2 regions of the Glutamicibacter sp. 2E12 genome follow, and region 2 is predicted to be linked to the other one. Evidence: predicted binding sites of a transcription regulator. Region 2 holds the regulator's gene; the other holds the start of a gene.
The links. Region 2 encodes HspR, which represses chaperone genes until heat shock. Its sites were predicted from a motif close to AAGTTGAGTCNNNNNGACTCAACTT; they were not measured.
Positions count from the first base shown of each region.

Region 1 (6,697 bases), 1.4 Mb from region 2:
ATCATACTTTAGTAGGAGGGTAGGGGTCAGAACGGGATGCTTGCGCGCAGTGCCCAAACACCGTTTTCGGAACTGGTTGCAAACTTTCCACCAAATGCACGCATCCTGTCACCCATGCCAATCAGGCCTGTCCCGCCTTCGGGCAACCCACTCGCCTTCTTGTCGAAATTCCCCATCTGATTAGTAATTTCCAGGATGCCCTCTGCCCCTTGGACCGTGAGTTCGAAGGTGCACTTCCCGCCCAAGGCACCGTGCTTTATCACATTTGTTGTACCTTCTTGCATGACCCGATAAATCGCAGTCTGTGCAGAACGGGGCAATTCGGAAATTTTCTCGTCAGTGGTGGAGCTCACCTCGAAATTTGCCTCTTTTAGCCTCTGAACGAAAAGTTCTGCACCCTGAAGCGCGTAAACAGTAGTAGCGGCCGGCTTATCAATGCCCTGGGACGAGGGATCTGCCATGGTCCCATCAGCCCTCAGGACATTGAGCATCAGGCGTAAATCGTGCAACGTCTCAGTACTCAGTTTGGCGATGACATCCAGAGCTTCGAGGGCCTTCTGCCCATCGTTTGCGAATTTCGCGGCCTTCGACTGCATGGCCACGACCGTGATGTCATGCGCGACAATATCGTGCAGATCCCGGGCAATGTTCTTTCGCTCCCGGTCGACAGCAAGACGAGTCTGCTCTTTGACCGTATGCATTTGCCGAAGAGCGAGCTCGTTCTTCTCGCGCAGCAAGTAAATATTCCTCGTTAAGAAGAACGCCATCGCCGTCAACGGGGCAATCCCGACAAGCAGAACCGCGTCTTGCCCGGACTGGACGCCGAACTGCACCATCCACGCTGCGGACAAGGTTAGGAATAAGGCCCTAACACTCATGGCACTGGCCGTAGCTGCCAGCGCCGAAAAAATCATGAATGAAACGACAGTCCAGAAGAACAAGGCGCCGTCCGTGAGGAAGAAATAGGCAACTGCCACAAACAATCCGACGGATACGGCAACCCAGCGAAGACCAAGCGCAAGAATTGCGCACAGTCCAACGCCGAGCAACGCGCCTCGAACCGAAATATCCGACGAACCACTAAATCCGTCTTCCAGCAGAGTCACGAACTCGCTACTGGAAACCGCGATCAGAACCGCAATACCAGTCCAAACAATGACACCCCGACCAGCGAAGAGCTTGGTCAGGGTGTCCTTTAGTCGTCCATTCATATGCCGAATAATTCCCGGCTCAGATGATCAAGTCAAATAAACCGCGTTATGGGCAGGCGACGCCGTAGCGTTTGCAGAACCACTCCGAGAAGGCTGAGCCAAAGCCAGCAGGAGTAGCAACGTTGCCACTGCTGGAGGCTGGAGAGCTCGCGGCAGATGCAGGAGCTGCCACGGCGGTCAATGGTGCCAGAACTAATGCTGCTACGGCCAGCATTTTCAAACCCTTCATAACAAACTCCACATCAGATCAACTTATATACTTTCAGGTGAACAGGCCAACATGAGGCCACCCGCATCGAATCAGAGGAATCAGATGGAACAAATAAAGGTCCTTATTGTCGATGATGAACCTCTAATTCGGCATGCGTTGGGCACAATCCTAGCAACAGACCCCGGAATTGTAACGGTTAATTCTGTTGAAAATGGACAGGCCGCCGTCGAGTATTGCAGCGGCAATCAAGTGGACGTTGTGCTCATGGATTTGCAGATGCCGATAATGGACGGGGTTAGCGCTACTAAAGCAATCAAATCTGCCGAAGACAGCCCCTCAGTGCTTGCCATTACCGCCTTTTCTTCGGACGACTATCTGGTTCCGGTACTGACCGCTGGGGCCAGCGGATACTTGGTAAAAGACTCTGAACCAGATGAAATTATTCATGCGATCCATGCCGTTCACCAAGGAACTGCAGCCATTTCCCCGTCGGTTTCTTCTGATCTAGTTTCTGCGGTTCGCGAAGCTTACCGGGATAATTCCCAAGACATTCAAGAACTGGCCTATGACTTGGGAATTACCAATCGGGAATTCGAGATTCTAAAACTGCTCGCACGCGGGCTAAACAATACCGAGATTTCAAGAACTCTGACTATTTCCGAAACCACGGTTAAAACCCATATGGCGAAGATTTTCGTTAAGCTGAATGTTCGCGATCGGGTCCAGGCCCTGGTTGCGGCCGCGCGTATGGGCCTTATCGAAATCCCGAAAGACTAGCGCCTGCTTTCCAGCTATTAGTGTGAAGTCAACCTCTTTGACACCTTGCCCGGCTGGTTCGGGAATATCTGCGCGCCATATGCGTTGAACATGAGCATAGACCGCTCAAGTTTCTATTAGGAGGCTCACTTGCCAGCATTTTTCGGCGCACCGTCAGATGGCTCGTTTGAGGAATTCCTCTCTCGATTCCTGTCTTCACGTGCCCAGGCAGCACGTCCCATCGACCTCACGCGCCTGCTTTCCGCCCGCACCCACGAAGCGGTAGCCACCGCGGCAGCGATTTCCCAGGAGCATGGCCACGACGAGATTGATTCCCTGCACCTCCTGATGGCTCTGCTGCGCACCGAACCAGTCGGCGAGCACCTGACCGCCATGGGTATCGACATCGAGGCTTTGAGTGCAGATGCCATCGCGCGCATGCCCAAGTCCCAGGAGAAGGGCGAGAAACCATCCCACCTATCGTCGGCAGCTCAGCGCAGCCTCTTTGACGCCTATCAGGTTGCTCGTAACTACGGTTCGACCTACATCGATCCTGATCATCTTTTCCTGGCCTTCGTTTTCAACCCGGAATCTCCGGTCAGCCAGCTCCTGGCGCAGCACGGCATCACCGGCCAGTCCTTGCAGCAAGCCGCCATGGAGCAGGCCCAGCGTGGCCAAAACGATACCCAGAACCAGTCCGATTCCGAGTCCGACGTGTCCATGCTCGAACGCTACGGAACCGATCTGACCCTGCTGGCCTCCGACGGCCAGATTGATCCGGTGATCGGACGCAAGGAGGAACTGGATCAGGTTATTGAAATCCTGGCCCGTCGCACCAAGAACAACCCTGTGCTGATTGGCGAGGCCGGCGTGGGCAAGACCGCCATTGCCGAAGGCCTGGCCCGCGCCATCATCGATGACCAGGTACCAGCCCAACTGCGCAATGCGGCCTTGATCTCCATTGATCTTCCGGGCATGCTCGCCGGAACCCGCTACCGCGGAGATTTCGAGCAGCGGCTCACCGGCCTGCTCGACGAGGTAGCCGCAGCCGAAGGGCAGGTGCTGATATTCATCGATGAGATGCATCTGCTGGTCGGTGCAGGCTCTGGCGAGTCCGGCAATATGGACGCCGCAAATATCCTCAAGCCGCGTTTGGCGCGTGGCGAGCTGCACATGATCGGCGCCACTACGCTCGATGAGTTCCGCAAGGTGGAGAAGGACAGCGCGCTGGCTCGGCGCTTCGGCAAGGTTACTGTCGCCGAGCCGTCGGAGAAAACTGCACTGGCCATTTTGGACGGCCTGCGCGAATCCTACGAGGATCACCACCAGGTGCAGTACACCCCCGAAGCGCTCAAGGCCGCGGTGACGCTCTCTGCCCGCTACCTGAACGACCGCCAGCTTCCTGACAAGGCCATCGACTTGATCGATATCGCCGGTGCCCGGCGGTCCATCGCTGCCGGAGATGCCGAGGATGTGCAGTCCCTGCGTGCCGAATTGGTAGACGCCGAGCGTGAGAAGTCACGCGCTATCGGCGAGGAACGATTCGAAGAAGCTGGCGCATGGCGTGACCACATCGTGGAGATGACCGCGCGCATCAAGGCTGCTGAGGAGGCCGGCGATGCAGGGGTCACCCGGGTAGTGGATGAGAAGCAGATTTCGGAAGTGATCTCCCGATCCACCGGCATCCCCACCTCGCGCATCTCGGGAGATGACAAGGCACGCTTGGCTTCGCTGGAAGATTCCCTGCATGCTTCGGTCATCGGCCAGCACGATGCCGTTGCCGCTGTGGCACGCGCCGTGCGTCGCAACCGTACCGGAATGTCGCCAGCAGGTCGCCCCATCGGCTCGTTCCTTTTCCTGGGTCCCACCGGCGTCGGAAAGACCGAACTGGCCAAGGCCCTGGCTGCAAACCTCTTCGGTTCGGCCGAATCGCTGGTTCGCGTCGATATGAGCGAATACGGTGAGAAGCACACCGTGGCGCGCCTGATCGGAGCACCTCCGGGGTACATCGGCCATGACGAGCCCGGCCAGCTGACCGAGAAGATCCGCCGCAACCCGTATTCGGTCGTGCTGCTCGATGAAATCGAGAAGGCCCACCCGGACGTGTTCAACGTGCTGCTGCAGGTACTCGATGACGGCCGGTTGACCGACTCAGCCGGGCGCACTGTCGATTTCTCCAACACGCTGATCCTGATGACCAGCAACCTCGGCGGCGAGTACTTGGCCAACAAGGCCGGAAACTTCGGTTTCACCTCCGCCAATGCCACCAGCGAGGCTGGAGAAATCCGGGCCAAGGTCATGGGCAAGGTACGCGAGTTCATGCGCCCAGAGTTCCTGAACCGTCTGGACGAGGTACTGCTGTTCTCCAAGCTCTCGCAGTCCGAGATTGGCCAGATCGTCAAGCTGGTCATCGCCGAGACCGAAGCTCGCTTAATGGACCAGGAGCTGAAGCTGGAGGTGAGCGACGCTGCCGTGCAGTGGCTGGCAAACGAAGGCTACGACCCCGAGTTCGGTGCCCGCCCGCTGCGCCGGCTGGTACAGCGCAAGGTACAGGATGCCATTGCCGACCTGCTGATCAGTGATTCGCTTGCCGCTGGTGACACCGTTTCGGTGGACTACGCCGCTGGCATGCTGAAGGTGCAGAAGAAAGTCGAGATGCCGACTCCACCTGCTCACAACGAGCACGCGCCAAACTACTTCGATAGCTAGGCCGGCATAGCCCATAAAGGGGCTTGCTTGCTCGGGACTTCCGTCCCGGCCAAGCAAGCCCCTTTTCTTCACTTAGAAAGTGCGTTAGTCAGCTGCAGAAATGCAGTCAACCTCTAGCTAAGCAGGAAGACTCCCGGTACCTTTGACTGCATGGCGAACATTGGAATGATCACCCTTGATGCCCTTGACGAGAAAGCTGCCTCGGCTTGGTGGAGGGCTGTTCTGGGCGGGAAATATCTGGGCCAGTACCCGGGGTTCACCATGATCAGCGTCCCTGGCTTCAGCGCGAGGTTGGGGTTCCAAAAAGTTGATGAGATCACTGCCGGCAAGAACCGGGTTCATCTCGACTTGGAAGCAAGCACCAGCCGCGAGCAGGAAGTCGCCCGTTGCACAGCCGCTGGCGCAACACGCGTTGAGGACCACACCGAAGATCCCAGTTTTGGCTGGACCATTATGCGCGATCCTTACGGAATCGTCTTTTGCATTTCCGACCCACACGAGGACTGAGGACATGTCGCTGTTCGCCAGGAAATCATCGGAGGCTTCGACTCACCGGGTGCAGATCCATTTTGCCCAGCCGATGACCGAACGCCTGCGCAAAGATCATGAAGCGGGCCTGCTCGATACATTGTTGCCCAAATACAAGTCTTCCGGAACCATCATCAGCGCCAAGACCACATTGGACGCGGCCGAGGAGCCGATCTCCAGCGACATTGACCTTGAAGTGGCCACCCCCGAACCGAAGAAGCTGTTTTCCGAATTGCTCTCTTCGCTCATCGATGGAGGACTTGGGCATGGTTCCTGGCTGATTATTGATGGACAACGCACCGAAGTAGGCGGCAGTGAGTACGTTTTGCTTCGAACCAGGCTTGGGGCCGAATCGGAATCGGATCTGGAGCCAACAGTCAGGGCCCTGCAGCATGCATTGGGTGACGGCGAAATCGGATGGCATGAGGATGTCTACTACCGGCATGATGGCCCGGTGTTCGTTTACAACGGCGACTCCGCCCAAGCCATCATCCACGCATTGGAAACAGAACTGGTGAAGCATCCGTTGCTGGGCAACGCAGAGATCCTTTCGGTTTCCCCGCAACAGTAAAAGGACTCGATGGAACTCTCCACCACTAAGGTGCCTTCCGAGGAACAAATACTCTCGCTCTACAACGCGGTGGGCTGGAGCGCCTATACAGACAACCCAGACGTACTATTTGAGGGCCTGAAGAATTCAGCATGCGTAATCTACGCCTACGACGTAGACCACCAGTTAATCGGCCTTGTGCGCGTGGTCTCGGATAATGCCACCATCTGCTACGTCCAGGACATCCTGGTGCGTCCATCTACGCATCGCACCGGCGTAGGCCGTGCTTTGTTCTCTGCCGTACTAGTGAAATATGAGCATGTGCGTCAGCTGGTCCTGAGCACCGATGATGAACCCGGGCAACGTGCCTTCTACGAATCCATGGGGCTCACGGAAGCGTCGGATTTCCGTCCCGGTGCGATCCGGACCTTTGCCAAATTCTCGTAACAGCTCTCCCTTCGCTGCCTGGCCTGTATAGACTGACCATTCATCGATAATGAGGAGTTATTCTTGCGCACCCGTTCGGTCATTGCCCTGTCATCGTTGGCTTTGCTTCTAGCAGGGTGCAATGCAGCTCCCGAACAAGCAGCGCCAGCCGATTCGACGGCGGCTTCCGTCGCTGGCTCCACTCCGGCGGCACAGCCCGCGTCCGAAACCGGTGAACCCGGTGAAACCGCCCCCGAGCCTGGACCCGCGGAGTTGGACGCCAACGCCAATTCGGGACAGGCCTGG
Region 1 covers NZ_CP188297.1:1,183,375-1,190,071, forward strand. The annotation lists gene ACP3TE_RS05485 (sensor histidine kinase) at 27-1,211, opposite strand; gene ACP3TE_RS05490 (response regulator) at 1,525-2,199, shown strand; gene ACP3TE_RS05495 (ATP-dependent Clp protease ATP-binding subunit) at 2,329-4,887, shown strand; gene ACP3TE_RS05500 (VOC family protein) at 5,038-5,394, shown strand; gene ACP3TE_RS05505 (hypothetical protein) at 5,399-5,986, shown strand; gene ACP3TE_RS05510 (GNAT family N-acetyltransferase) at 5,996-6,412, shown strand.
Region 1: ACP3TE_RS05495 (ATP-dependent Clp protease ATP-binding subunit) is a predicted target of HspR. The motif match lies at 2,287-2,311, and genes of this name have one in related genera.

Region 2 (6,697 bases):
CCGCCGTGCCAGCGCCTGGGAGCGCAATGCCGATCAGTACGTCATTGAGCCGCCCCGCAAGATCGCCGACACTTCGGTTGCCGATGACTTCCAGCTCGATCCTGCCGAGGCTTTCGGACGCACCGCACCGCTGATCGTGGAGATCGGCACCGGCCTGGGCGAATGCATCGCCAACGCCGCCAAGGATGATCCCGAGCGCAACTACCTCGCCGTTGAGGTCTACCGTCCGGGCCTGGCCCAGCTGATGCTGAAGGTCGAGTCTTTCGGCATCACCAACGTCCGCGCAGTGCAGGCCAATGCCCCAGAGGTTCTGGATGTCATGCTGGACGAGAACAGCGCCGATGAGATCTGGATCTTCTTCTCAGATCCATGGCACAAGCCGCGCCACCATAAGCGTCGCCTGATCAAGGCCTCGTTCCTGGACAAGGTCTCCCGCGTGCTCAAGCCGGGAGGCACCCTGCGCTTGGCCACCGACTGGTCCAACTACGCCGAGCAAATGCGCGAAGTCCTCGAAGCCCATCCGGACTTCGAGAACCAGCATCATGGCAATCTGTCCGGCACTGAGAGCAACCTGACCAAGGTGCGCCGCGAGGGCATGGAAGGCTTCGACCCCGAGCCAGAATTCACAGATGCCCAGGGTGGCTGGGCCCCGCGTTTCGAGCGCCGGATCCTGACCAGCTTCGAAGGCAAGGCGCTCAAGGCTGGTCGTCTGGTCTTCGATCTGGCGTACACCCGCATCGGCTAGTCGCCGAAATAAAGCATTGAAGAGGCCATGGAATCCCTAGGATGGATTCCATGGCCTCTTCTTCTGCGCAAAGTCTGCACTACGCCCAAGCTCCGAGAATGGACTATGCCGGGGTGCGGCTAGAACAATTGTCAATGGACCACGCCCCGGATCTGATCCAGCTCGCAGCCAACGGCCAGTTGGATGAAGCGTGGTTTGCTACCACTCCATCGGCCGAATCCATGCGCTTGGATATCCAGCGCCGCTTGGCATTGCAGGAAACTGGCGAGATGGCTCCCTTTGCGATCATCGACCTGTCCACCGGCAAAGCGGTGGGGGCCACGACTTACTTGAATATCGACGCGGCAAATCACCGCGTGGAAATCGGCTCAACGTTCCTGGCCATGCCAGCCCAAGGCACCGGGATCAATCCAGCTGCCAAGTTCATGCTGCTGCGCCGGGCTTTCGAGGAACTGGATTGCTATTCAGTGGCTTTCTGCACGCACTGGCACAATGCCGCTTCACGCGCCGCGATTGCACGGCTCGGCGCCAAGCAGGATGGCGTGCTGCGCAATCACAAATATGATCCAAAGAGCGGCACCCTGCGCGATACGGTGGTGTTCTCAATACTCCCGCACGAATGGCCTGCCGCGCGCACCCAATTGGAAGCGCGCTTGGCCCGGCACGGACGGATCTAGCGTCCGATAGCGCGGCGCGCGGTAAACAGCGTCACGGTCGGTTCACGGCGTTCAGGGCGCATGCCCCTAGCCAACGAAACGATGTCGCCTCCAGCGGTGCCCGCAGCGAAGATGCGAGATTGGCCCTGGCGTACGGCGGAAAGTTCTTGGCGAAGCCCATTGACTTCGGTTTGCAGATAGGCGACTTGATCTTGCAGGTCCAGGATGCGCTTGATGCCCTCGAGCGAGACGCCTTCCTTGCTCAGGGCCTGCACCTGGCGCAACAGTGATACGTCGCGCTGCGAGTAGCGGCGTTGCTTTCCGCTCTGGCGGCTGGGCGAAACCAAACCAATGCGGTCATACTGGCGCAGCGTCTGCGGATGCATGTCTGCAAGTTGCGCGGCGACGGAAATGACGAAGACAGGTCGCAGGTACTCCCCGTTCACGTTGCTTCTACCACCTTTCTGCAAGGACCTTGGATTCGGTCCCTATTGCCTTCGAGTCTATCTTCCCTGCCCAGCCAATTCGATGACGGGGCAGGGAAGACAGCCTATTGGGTTCAGAGCTTGGCTTTGGCAGCCAAATCCACTCGTGGATCCTCGCCCTCGGTGGCTGATGCGAAGTCCTCCACGGCCTTCTTTGCAGCATCCGAGAGGTTCTGCGGAATCGCGACATCCAGGACGATCAGCAGATCGCCGGTGGCCTTGGAGGTCTTCACGCCGCGGCCCTTCAGACGCAAGGTGCGCCCGGAGTTGGATCCAGCGGGAACCTTCACCGCAACGGAATCCCCGTCCAGGGTCGGTACGTGGATCTTTGCTCCAAGCACCGCTTCAGCGAAGGTCACCGGCACGTGGATGCGGATGTTGTTCTCTTCGCGCTTGAAGAACGGGTGCTCGCTGACCTTGACCTTGACCAGCAGGTCGCCGTTGCCGGCAGCACCAGGCTGGCCCTTGCCGCGCACGCGCACCGACTGGCCATCCTTGATGCCCGCCGGTATGCGCACGTCAATGACCTCGCCATTCTGCTCGCGCAGGCCAATGGTGGTGCCCTTAATTGATCCGGAGAAGGAAATCGTGGTGCTCGCCGTGCGGTCAGCACCCTTGCGCGGTGGTGCGCTCTGGCCGAAGCCGCCGCCACCGAAACCGCCGCCACCACCGAAGAGGTCGGAGAAGTCCGGCTGCCCGCCGCGGCCACGTGGGCCCGCTCCGCCGCCTCCGAAGAGGTTGGAGAAGATGTCCTCGAAGCCGGCTTGCCCGCCGGGGCCGCCCGGTCCGCCACCAGCAGAGAATCGCGCTCCGCCGCCCATGGCGCGGATCGCGTCGTACTGCTCGCGCTCTTCCTTGTCCGAAAGCACCGAGTTGGCTTCGGAGATGTCCTTGAATTTCTTTTCAGCGGCCGCATCACCCTGGTTGGTATCCGGGTGGTACTTGCGCGCAAGCTTGCGGTACGCCTTCTTGATGTCCGCCTCGCTGGCGTCCTTGGAGACGCCCAGAATGGCGTAAAAGTCTTTTTCGATCCAGTCCTGACTTGCCATCAGGGCCCCATCCTTTCAGTGCCAATTCGACACTGCCCACTGTCGAAGACTCGGCAGTGGGCAGTATCGATTGTGCTATTCGTGGCTATTCGCCGGTTGCTACCAGCACCTGAGCTGCACGCAGGATGATGGTTCCCTTGCGGTAACCGGTGCGCAGCACCTGTCCCACGTGGTCGGCTGGAATCTCGTCAACAGCCTGGCGAAGCAGGGCTTCGTGGATGTTCGGGTCGAATTCCACGCCGGCCTCGTTGATGCGCTCCAGGCCATGCTGAGCCAGAATTCCATCCAGCTTGTTGGCGATCGATGCGAACGGGCCGTCGGCGAGGTCGCCGTGGGCTCGCGCCGCATCGATGTCGTCAAGCACCGGAAGCAGGGTGTTGAGCACGGACTGCACGGCGTTTTCACGCGCTACGGCCCGGTCGCGTTCCACGCGCTTGCGGTAGTTGACGTATTCGGCCTGCAGGCGCAGCAGGTCGTTGCGCAGTTCGGTTTCCACCGCACCGGCCTCTTCCGGCTGCGCCGAATCGGCTTCAGCGCCAGCAGCAGCTTCGTTCAGGATCGCCTCGGCCTGACCCAGGGCGTCAGCGGTTGGCTGCTCGTTGGCGGCCTCTGGCTGGTTCTCCGGCTCCTGGCCGGAGTTCTCGTTCTGGTCCTTTGCCTCGGACATATTCCTAAACTCCTTACTTCTTGTCGGCTTCGTCTTCGTCGATGACCTCGGCGTCGACGATGTCTTCATCAGCGTTCGGTGCCTGCTCGCCCTCAGGAGCCTGGGCGCCCTCGGCCTGCGCGTTGGCGTAGATTGCCTCGCCCAGCTTGGTCTGCGATGCCTGCAGCTTCTCGAACGCGGCCTTGACCTCGTCGTCGTTGTCCTGCTTCTCCAGGGCAGCCTTCAGGGCGTCGACGTCAGCCTGGACCTCGGTCTTGACCTCTTCAGGCAGCTTGTCTTCGTTGTCCTTGATCAGCTTGTCTACGGAGTAGGCAGCCTGCTCAGCGGCGTTACGGGTCTCAGCGGCCTCGCGGCGTGCCTTGTCTTCTTCGGCGTGTGCTTCAGCTTCCTGGACCATGCGCTCGATGTCTTCCTTGGACAGCGAGGAACCACCGGTAATGGTCATCGACTGCTCGGTGCCGGTGCCCTTGTCCTTGGCGGATACGTGCACGATGCCGTTGGCGTCGATGTCGAAGGTGACCTCAACCTGCGGGATGCCGCGAGGAGCCGGTGCGATACCGGTCAGCTCGAAGGTGCCCAGCGCCTTGTTGTCGCGGGTGAACTCGCGCTCGCCCTGGAAGACCTGGATGGATACCGAAGGCTGGTTGTCCTCGGCGGTGGTGAAGGTCTCCGAACGCTTGGTCGGGATCGCGGTGTTGCGCTCGATCAGCTTGGTCATCACGCCGCCCTTGGTCTCGATACCCAGGGACAGTGGGGTGACGTCGATGAGCAGAACGTCCTTGCGCTCGCCCTTCAGCACGCCTGCCTGCAGCGCTGCGCCCACGGCGACAACCTCATCTGGGTTCACGCCCTTGTTCGCTTCCTTGCCGGCCAGGTCCTTGACCAGTTCGGCAACGGCTGGCATGCGGGTGGAACCGCCAACCAGGATCACGTGGGCGATGTCCGAAACCTTGACGCCTGCCTCGGCGATGACGTCGTTGAATGGCTTGCGGGTGCGCTCCAGCAGGTCCTTGGTCAGGTCCTGGAACTTGGCACGCGAGAGGTGCTCGTCCAGGTGCACTGGGCCTTCCGGGGTCACCGAGAGGTACTGCAGCGAGATGTTGGTGCTGGTAGCCGAGGACAGTTCCTTCTTGGCCTGCTCAGCAGATTCCTTCAGGCGCTGCAGCGCGATCTTGTCCTTGGACAGGTCCGCGCCCTTGGCCTTGGCCTGGGCCAGCAGCCAATCCACGATGCGCTGATCCCAGTCGTCGCCGCCCAGGCGGTTATCGCCTGCGGTAGAGCGGACCTGGATGGTCGAGAAGCCGTCGTCGTCCTTGCCGACTTCCAGCAGGGAAACGTCGAAGGTGCCGCCACCGAGGTCGAAGACCAGGATGAGCTCGTCTTCCTGGCCCTTTTCCAGGCCGTAAGCCAGCGCAGCTGCGGTTGGCTCGTTGACGATGCGCAGGACGTTCAGGCCGGCGATCTCGCCAGCTTCCTTGGTGGCCTGGCGCTCTGCGTCGTTGAAGTATGCAGGAACGGTGATCACCGCGTCGGTGACCTTCTCGCCCAGGTACGACTCAGCGTCGTTCTTCAGCTTCATCAGGGTACGAGCCGAGATTTCCTGAGCGGTGTACTTCTTCTCGTCAACGTCAATGGTCCAGTCGGTACCCATGTGACGCTTGACCGATGCGATGGTGCGGTCGATGTTGTTGACGGCCTGGCGCTTGGCGATATCGCCAACCAGGACTTCGCCGCTCTTCGAGAAAGCAACGATCGACGGGGTAGTGCGGTTGCCTTCCGCGTTTGCGATAACGGTTGGCTCACCACCTTCGAGCACGGAAACGACGGAGTTGGTGGTTCCTAGGTCGATACCTACGGCACGCGACATAATGGCTCTCCTTTGCCTTGGTTGAAAGTACTAACGCTGAGGACATTTATCCTCATTGAGCGTTCTGCACTCAAGTTTACTCAGCCACTTTCGGCTGTCAAATCAACTTGAGCGAAGGTGACTCAACTTTGCGTTCTGCTCATTTCAACTGCGGTGGTGAGAGAATAATTCCCGTCCTGAAAAAATTTTTCATTCATCCGCTTTCAACGCTTCCAGCGGGCGGGAAAAGCGGCAGCTAGGAGCCACCTCATGGAAACGAAGCGCAAGTTCCAGGATCTGCCACCGGGCGGAAAGATCGCGGTCGCCTCTGCGGCAGTTGCCGAGCTGACCTTGATGGTTGCGGCACTGCGGGATTTGTACAAGCGCCCTGCCGAACAAGTCAAGGGTCCAAAGCCGGCATGGGCAGCGGCCAGCATGATCAATTTCCTTGGCCCCATCGCCTATTTTGCTTTTGGACGCCGCAAGTAATCCCTTGGCATTCCATAGCCACTGGAAAGCAAGCCGTCCTCGTTGGTTCGAGGACGGCTTGTTCGCTTTCAGCGAGTTCCGGTTAGCCCATCAGGCTAATTCCCCGGGCAGCCAGAACGCCAAACGCGGTGCCCCACAAGATAATCGAGATGATCTGCCAGATGATCACCTTCTGCTTATTGGCGCCGAAGGAGACCAAGGCAGCCGAGGTCACCTGCGAAGGCAGGATGGTCTGCCCCAGAAGGCTCACCCCGGCAATGCCGTATTTATCGAAAGCTCGGCGCAGCTTCTCGAACTTGCGTTCCTTCTTCTCCGAGTCCTTGCCCTTGCGAACCTTGTTGCGCACGGCGTGGGCGCTGTTGACGAACAACAGCATGGAAATCACGTTGCCGATCACGGCGGTGGCGATGGCAGCAACCACCGGAACACCGATGACCACGCCAATGGCCGAACCAAAGTAGGACTCGATCAGCGGAATGGCAGCTAGCAAAGCAACAGCCAAGAACTGTAGCGGTTCTGGGAAGGACGCGGCGAAGTTCTGCAGGGATTCAATCATGGCTGGTGCTCCTGAAGCGGTGATGGTTAATCGGCGACTCGTTGCTTCAATCCTATGTATCGCCTAGTCGAGGAGGGATCAATCAGCGGAGCTAAACTTTTGACGCGCAATTTCCCGGGTATAACGCAAAACTCCCCCGCATCCATTGGGATGGATGCGAGGGAGTACTCCGCAAGGATTAGTGCCAGCGCCTAGTTGCCACGA
Region 2 covers NZ_CP188297.1:2,614,672-2,621,368, reverse strand. The annotation lists gene trmB (tRNA (guanosine(46)-N7)-methyltransferase TrmB) at 1-745, shown strand, start outside; gene ACP3TE_RS12230 (GNAT family N-acetyltransferase) at 796-1,422, shown strand; gene ACP3TE_RS12225 (heat shock protein transcriptional repressor HspR) at 1,419-1,847, opposite strand; gene ACP3TE_RS12220 (DnaJ C-terminal domain-containing protein) at 1,961-2,935, opposite strand; gene ACP3TE_RS12215 (nucleotide exchange factor GrpE) at 3,021-3,602, opposite strand; gene dnaK (molecular chaperone DnaK) at 3,616-5,469, opposite strand; gene ACP3TE_RS12205 (PLD nuclease N-terminal domain-containing protein) at 5,719-5,937, shown strand; gene ACP3TE_RS12200 (small multi-drug export protein) at 6,020-6,493, opposite strand; gene ACP3TE_RS12195 (DEAD/DEAH box helicase) at 6,685-6,697, opposite strand, start outside.